DNA from 2 places in the Arthrobacter sp. TJ-263 genome. Region 2 is predicted to be linked to the other one. Evidence: riboswitches for the same ligand, from Rfam matches in the RefSeq annotation. Region 2 holds a riboswitch; the other holds the start of a gene.
What was found. A riboswitch is a leader RNA that binds a small molecule or an ion and turns the genes downstream of it on or off. The one in region 2 is predicted to bind cyclic di-GMP.
Positions count from the first base shown of each region.

Region 1 (3,856 bases), 120 kb from region 2:
GGCACTTCGTGAGTGATAACAGCAGGTTGGACCCGGCGAAGCTCTTCCCGGAGGATCTGACATCGATCGATCGGGATGACCTTGACATCCTGAACAGCAGGAACCACCGCTCGAGGGATGTGCAGTACATCCGTGACGGGGGCGTGGACGCGGAGACCGAAGGGCAGCACCACGAACTCCGGGAAGAGCTTGATCGCCGTCAGCTGGCACGCGACACCTTCGTATCCGCCGACAACGAGGACGCCGACAACGAGGCGAAGGAAGCCTGAGCCCGCCTCCGGTGGGCGCGACTACCGTCAGAGCGCCACGAGGGCATCGATGATGTCGCTGGTCTCCGTGCGGTTCGTGTAGTCCACGTGAACATCGATGAACCGGATGGTGCCCGTCGCGTCGGCGACGATCACCGTGGGGAACGGGATCGTCAGCGACCGGTCCAGGTTGGATCCGGCGACGTCGATCCCGAGGGCTATGCGCGCCAGCGTCGACTCGGGGCTGGGTGACGTGACGATCCCGAGCTGCGAGGCGAGGGTGTTCCCTGCGTCCGAGTAGAGCGATACGTACAGCCCCCTCTCGTGTGCCATCTTCCGCGTGATCTCCGGGTGCTGGGGGCTGACGGCGATGAGCCGCGTCCCGAAGGTCTCGGCGAGGGGGCTCAGTTCCCGCTGGTAGGTCTGCAGGGTGATGCTGCAGTAGGGGCACCACTCGCCCCGGTAGAACACGATGATCGCGGCTGCGGCCCCGAGGACCTCGCGCAGGGGCACCGGATGCCCTCCGTCGTCGTACAGGATCGCCTCGGGAAGCTTGTCGCCCACGCGGGCGATCCCCTGCGGCAGCCCTGCACGGCGGAGTTCCTCCTGCTCCATCATGAAGACCTCCGCGAGCGCCGGGCCCACCTGCGCCTCGAAGGTCGGCCTGAACTCGTCCACCTGCGCCGCGATCGTGTCGGTGAATTTCTGTCGTTGCTTCATCTTCTCCCTCCGCACACCACGACGGGAGCCTCGAGCCCGTCGCACTACCAATTGTGGGCCAGGCCACACGATTTCCCAAGACGACGGCCATATTCGGGCGGCGGCCGGGGCCCACCGGGGATGCGCGCTGCGGAAGACCTGACGGAATCCTTGGCCACCGCTCAGCGGATTCCGGCGGCTGCGGGGCAGATGCGACGGGACAATGGGGTGCGGGTCCCGCTGCATCGCGGGGACCCACGACGCCCGGGCAGCCGCTCGGCGACAAGGGCAAACCCGGCGCGAGCCGGGGACGCAAAGCCACGGGACCCTCGCGGTCAGCCGGGCCACCGAACCCGTGAGGTGCCGATCATGCTTCCCGTTCCCCGTCTCGCAGCAGCTGCAGTCCTGACGACCGCCGCGCGCCTCGTCGTGGTCGCCGCGGTGCTGTCCGTCCTCATGCTCGGGGTGCCGCCGGTGTCCGCCCAGGCCGCGGCCACGGGCACGCCCAGGGTCACGGTCAGCACCACCTCCGGAGTACCCGGCGCCGCCGTCACGGTGACGGGCGCGGGCTTCCCGAGGAAGAGCAGGGGAACCGTCGTGGCAGGGGCCGTGGGTGCGGCTCTGACCACGTCGCCGACGGGCGCCTTCACCGTCTCGATCGTGCCGACGGGGACCGGCCCGGTGGACATCACGGCGACGGTCGGTACCAGCACGGCGAGCGTCCGATACACGCTTCTCGAGCCTGCGCCCGCCCCGGGCGCCCCGAAGGGCATCCGCTTCGGCGTCGGCACCAATGGCGGGCCCGCGGCCGGCGGCGAGCTCGACGAGGTCGCGACACTCGCGGGCGAGGCCCCTTCCCTCGTGCTGTCCTACAAGGACTTCAACCAGCCCGCGCCCATCGCCGAGCTGGACGCGGTGCGCGCCCGCGGCTCCGAGACGCTGCTGACCTGGGAGCCGTGGACCTGGGGTGGCGGCGCCGACCAGCCCGCCTACTCCCTCGACCGCATCGCGGCCGGCGAGTTCGACGCCTACCTCCGCGAGTGGGGCACGGCTTTGGGGCACTGGGGGCAGCCCGTGTATCTGCGGTTCGCGCACGAGATGAACGGGGACTGGTACCCGTGGGCCGCCGGCGTCAACGGCAACACCGAGGCCGACTACATCGCGGCGTACCGGCACGTACACGACGTCGTCGCCTCCACCGGCGCGACCAACGTCAGCTGGGTCTGGAACCCCAATGTCCCCTACTGGGGGTCCACGCCCATGGATCGGCTGTACCCGGGTGGAGACTACGTCGACGTGGTGGCGCTCGACGGCTACAACTGGGGCACGTCGCAGGCGTGGAGCTCCTGGCAGGAACCCGAGGCGCTGTTCGGGGACGGCATCGCACAGCTCCGGCAGATCGCCCCGGGCACGCCGATCATGATCGCCGAGACTGCCTCGTCCGAGATCGGCGGGTCCAAACCCCGGTGGATCTCCGACCTGTTCAGGTACGTCTCCGCGCAGCAGGACGTCGTCGCGCTCGTCTGGTTCCACATCGTCAAGGAGGCCGACTGGCGCATCGACAGCTCCCCCGCCTCGACCGACGCCTTCGCCACGGCACTCGCCGCGCGACGCTGACCGGCGCCCGGCACGGGATGAGCCCGGACGCCGGCGTCAGTGCCCCGGCGGTGGCGGCTGGCAGCGCGGACACCACCAGGTCCGACGACGGCCAGGATCATCCGGGACCTCCGCCCTGACGTGCACGGCGGTGCCGCACCGGAGGCACGGCCTGCCGGCGCGACCGGCCACCCAGTGCTTCTCGCCCGGCCGGGTGTTCCCCGTGGTGACCTGGTGCGCACCCGGCTGCATCGCGGAGAACCGCAGGCACCGGGCGCCGAGGGCCACCAGTGCCGGCACGTCCACGTCGGCCACTGCTGTGTCGGGGTGGACACCCCGCAGGAAGCAGAGCTCGTTGGCCCACAGATTTCCGAACCCGGCGATGTTCCGCTGATCGAGCAGGGCGGCCGCCACGCGCTCTCCCGGGCCGCGGCGCAGCCTGCGCACCGCCTCGTCCGCGGACCAGTCCTCCCGCAGCGGGTCCGGACCGAGGTGACCCACGGCGTCGCCCTCCGCCCGCGTGGCCAGGAGGTTGACGACGGGCAGGTCCAGCCCGTACGCCGTGGGCCCGTCACGCACCGCGAGGATCACCCGAGCATCCGGCAGGAGCCTCCGCGGCAGCGCCCTCCCGGGGGCCGTGACCGTCCAGGACCCCTGCATCAGCAGGTGCGTGTGCAGGGTCAGCCCGCCGTCGAACCGCGTCAGCAGGTGCTTGCCGTGGGTCACGTGCTCCGCGATCCGCATCCCGTCGAGCGGCGTGGCGGCATGCGCGGGAACGCGCAGGTCGCCGCGGCTGAGCGCGCGCCCGTCGAGGGATCGCCGCAGGCGGACGGCGAGCCGGAACACGCTGTCCCCCTCGGGCACGGAGCCTCCCTGTCCTGGTGCTTCCGGCCAACCTAGCGCCCGGCACCGACACTTCCTCACACGGCAGGGCCTGCATCGCGGCACTCCCCTACAGCATGTTGCCTCTGGAAACTCCTCTCGCCCCGGCCGACCAGGTGGTCTAGATTCGAGAGGATCGCAGTCCATCGAAGGGAGAACACCATGAAGAACAAGCTTGTTTTCGCCGCAGGCACGGCGGTCGGCTACGTCCTCGGGACGCGGGCCGGCCGGGGGAGCTACGAGCAGCTCAAGACGAAGGCGCAGGCTCTGTGGGAGAGCCCGAAGGTCCAGGAGACCGTCGCCTCGACCACCGGCACGCTCAAGAGCAAGGCCCCCGAGCTGCAGGACTCCCTGAAAGGCGTCCTCAAGAAGGGCGGGTCCAGCAAGGGCGACAAGGCGCAGGGTGGCACCTCCGGGACCACCGGACCGAG
Region 1 covers NZ_JBZCNE010000001.1:1,866,113-1,869,968, forward strand. The annotation lists gene AC4D2F_RS08895 (hypothetical protein) at 9-269, shown strand; gene AC4D2F_RS08900 (peroxiredoxin-like family protein) at 297-968, opposite strand; cyclic di-GMP riboswitch class I at 1,225-1,299, shown strand; gene AC4D2F_RS08905 (glycoside hydrolase family 26 protein) at 1,317-2,564, shown strand; gene AC4D2F_RS08910 (DNA-formamidopyrimidine glycosylase family protein) at 2,601-3,407, opposite strand; gene AC4D2F_RS08915 (YtxH domain-containing protein) at 3,588-3,856, shown strand, end outside.
Region 1: linked by a shared signal. The riboswitch ahead of AC4D2F_RS08905 (glycoside hydrolase family 26 protein) and the one ahead of AC4D2F_RS08305 (response regulator transcription factor) in region 2 are both predicted to bind cyclic di-GMP.

Region 2 (3,856 bases):
CGCCGCCTTCCTCGACGCACGCATCACCGAGGACGAGAAAGCCGCCCGCACGGGCACCCTCCCGGAAGAAGTGTGGGGTGCGCGGGGCTGGTACGAGCCCGCGCGGGTCCTGTCGGAATGCGAGGCCAAGCGGCGTCTCCTGCAGTTCGCGCTCGCCGACCTCGGTGAGCCCCACGGGTCGAGCGTGCTGAAGCTGCTCGCCGGTCCCTGGGCCGGCCACGGGGGCTACCGGCCGGAGTGGAAGGCCTGACCGGAGGACGGCTCAGGCGCCCGGAGCCCGACGCCGCCCGGCCGGCACCGGGTGACGGGACGGTGAAGCGCAGCGGTCGTACCGGCAAACGTCCTGCTCCAGCGCAAGCTTTGCGCAAGAACTCCTTGCAGGTGCACGCCGCCCACCTGCCATCGCTAGGCTTGGAGTGTGCCCCTACCTTCGACTCCGTCAGGCCCTGACCAGTATCAGGGCCGGTATCCGGTGGACGGCGCGGCACCCCTCCCACACGATGCCGCCCCGTCCCTCGACGCGCCGGGCAAGGCGGCGCCCCTCGTGGACCCCTCGGTCCTCGGGGACATGGCGCACGACTTCTCCGACCCCGCCGTCGTCCTCCGGTTCGCGCGTGACTTCTCCGCGACGCTCGAGGGCAAGCTCGAGCGGTTGGAGCTGAGGATCGGGGCCGGCGATGCCACGGGCGCCGAGGACGCCGTCCTCAGCGTGACGACGTCGGCCATGATGGTGGGCGCGGTCCGCCTCGACCAGGCTGCGCGGGTGGTCCACCGAATGATAATCGCCCACGACCTCGACGGCGCCCGGCGCGCGAGCGCCCTGCTGCGTGCGTGCGCAGCGGACACGCTCGGGGTGCTGCGGGCAGGCTACCCGGATCACCCCGGGGCGGCGGCAGCTCTCAGCTAGTCCTTGTCCCGGGGCACGACGCGGAACCCCACGCCCCGCACCGTCGTGATGAGGTCCGGGCCGCCGTCCACGCGCGCCAGCTTCTGGCGGAGATTCGCGATATGCACCTCGATGGCCCGCTCGTCCGTACGGCTGACGAAGTTGTACCCCCGGTAGTCCCCGCCCCGGGACACCCGGACCAGCTCCTCCTTGGTCCGGACGGCGCCGTTGCCGCGCATCAGCTCGTACAGCAGATTGAATTCGGTCTTCGTGAGCGGCAGTTCCACGCCGGCACAGCTGGCGATCCGCGCGTCGCCGTCCACCGTGATGCCGCCGTTTCGCAGGACGTTGGCGGACTTCGCCGGGACGGCATCGTCGTCGGACGGGGTGGGCGCGGGGGTTGCGAGTGCCTCGGTCCGGGCCGGCGGGGAGTGCGTGTTCTGCCCGATGCGGGGGCGGCGGAGCATCGCGTCGATGCGGGCCCGCAGTTCGCGGGGCCGGAACGGCTTCAGGACGTAGTCGTCGGCTCCGGCCTGGAGTGCGGTGAGGATGTCCATCTCGTCGCTGTGGCCGCTGAGCACGATCACGTAGCAGTCGGTGGTGTTGCGGATCCGGCGCAGGACCTCGTAACCGTCGATATCGGGGAGCCCGATGTCCAGGGTCACCAGCATCGGGTGCTGCTGGCGGACCACGTCGACACCGTCGCGCCCGGTGGTCGCACCACTGACCACGAAGCCGCCCTGTTCCAGGACGGCGCAGACCAGGTTCCGGATGTCGAGATCGTCCTCGATGACGACGGCGGCCCGACGATCGCCCGGTGGGGAGCTATTCATCGCGTGCTGCACCGGGGCGGTTCCGTGGGGCGGCCGTGGTCTGCCGGCGGGCGGGTCTGGGAACTGGGGGGACGTGGCGTGTCCGAGGCATACTCCGTGGACCTGTTCTCTTCGGCGGCCCGGCTGACCTCAGGGGTCCCGTGGCTTTGCGTCCCCGGCTCGCACCGGGTTTGCCTTTGTCGACGAGCGGCTGCTCGCTCGACGATAGTAGCAACCCCCACGGACACCGTCATGAACGACGGGGAGCGCCGTCGGTCCGTGGCGCCACGGCACCCGACGCAGGGTGTCTCCCTCGCCGTCAGCTCCTCCGCGCAGGTGGGCGGAGGAGGAGCGCCGCGGACCGCAGTACCGTGTCGCTGACGGCAGCCAGGGACGTGGATCCGTGGCGCCACTGCTGCCAGTACAGGGGGACGTCCACGTGGCCTCCCGGGTCGAGCAGGACGAGGCCCTGGGGGTCGGACCGCAACTCCAGTTCGGACACGAGGCCCCACCCCATGCCGAAGCGGATCGCGTCCGCGAAGGCCTGCGCCGCGGGCAGGAAGTGACGCGGCGGGTCGAAGGCACTGCGGATGCGCGAACGGAGGTACTGGTCCTGGAGGTCGTCCTTCCGGTCGAAGAGGACCACGGGGGCGCGGGAGAGCCGTTCCGGCGTCGCCCCGTCGGCGAACCAGGTGTCCCGGAAGTCCACGGAACAGACGGGCACGTAGCGCATGACGCCGAGCGGCTGCGAGGAACATCCCTGCACGGGAGTGGCCACGGACGTGATGGCCGCCGAGGCGGCACCGCTGCGCAGCAGGTCGAGGGAGTAGTCCTCGTCCTCCCGGAGGATCTCGAGCTGCAGGGTGTCTGCGACGCGGGCGAGGGCCGGCAGTACCCAGGTGTGCAGGGAGTCGCCATTGGCCACGATCGTGATCCGCCGGCGGGGGCCGTCGCGGGCGGAGTCGAGCTCGGTGGCGAGGTCCGCCGACAGCAGTTCGAGCTGCCGCGCGAAGCGGACGATCGCCTCTCCCGCTCCGGTGGGGCGGAGGGGGCGTGTGCGGGTGAGGACCGGGCGCCCGACGGCCACCTCGAGGGCCCGGATCCGCTGGCTGATCGCTGAGGGCGAGACGGACAGCGTGGAGGCCGCTGCCTCGAAACTGCCCTTCTCGATGATCGCCGCAAGGGCTTCGGCCTGTCCCGGATCGACTAATCGCATAAGCAACTCTTATCTCGGTGAAGAAGCATTAGTTTGTCTAAGCATAAGTGCCGGCCCTAGGTTGGTTCCGTGATCTCCACCGCCGCCACCGGCTTCGCCGCCGGACTGACCCTGATCGTCGCCATCGGCTCGCAGAACGCCTTCGTGCTGCGCCAGGGCCTGCGGCGGTCCCATGTCGCGCTGGTCGTGGTGGTGTGCGCCGTCTCGGACCTCGTGCTCATCGTGCTCGGCGTCGGCGGGTTGGGAGCGGCGATCGAGCAGGCCCCCGTGCTCGTGGAGGTGGTGCGCTGGGCCGGGGCGGCTTTCCTCACGGGATACGCCGTCCTCGCGGGGCGGCGCGCGCTCCAGGGGGAGCGGCTCGACGTCGACGGAGGGCCCGCGACGACGTCCTGGCGTGCCGCGCTCGGAACCTGCCTCGCCCTCACCTGGCTCAATCCGCACGTCTATCTCGACACCGTGCTGCTGCTGGGATCACTCGCGAACACGCACGGCACGCCGGGCCGGTGGTGGTTCGGCGCGGGCGCCGCCCTCGGCAGCATCCTGTGGTTCTCGGCGCTCGGCGTGGGGGCGCGCTTCCTCGCCCCCGTCTTCGCCCGCCCCTGGGCCTGGCGCATCCTCGATGCACTGATCGCCGCCGTCATGCTCCTGCTGGCCGTGCTCCTCGTCCTGCGGTAGCGCGCGTCGGTGGTCGCGGCGCTACCCGCGGCTATTCCTCGTTGGCGCGCTCCTCGATCCAGTCCGTCGCCGCGTCCGAGAGCAGGATGCCGTCGGGGCTGCGCTCGCCCATCCACCACGACTCGGAGGCCACCAGGCCGCCGGCCCTGCTGATCTCGGCGACCACCTCTGGCGTGAGCGCCTCACCGTTGTGGGCGATCAGCCACTCCCTGGTCTGCGGCGTGACGCTGTTCCACCATTGTTCGAGATCCATGGGCGACAGTATGG
Region 2 covers NZ_JBZCNE010000001.1:1,749,878-1,753,733, reverse strand. The annotation lists gene AC4D2F_RS08315 (DUF6221 family protein) at 1-250, shown strand, start outside; gene AC4D2F_RS08310 (hypothetical protein) at 473-907, shown strand; gene AC4D2F_RS08305 (response regulator transcription factor) at 904-1,719, opposite strand; cyclic di-GMP riboswitch class I at 1,830-1,904, opposite strand; gene AC4D2F_RS08300 (LysR family transcriptional regulator ArgP) at 2,018-2,914, opposite strand; gene AC4D2F_RS08295 (LysE/ArgO family amino acid transporter) at 2,984-3,589, shown strand; gene AC4D2F_RS08290 (hypothetical protein) at 3,621-3,842, opposite strand.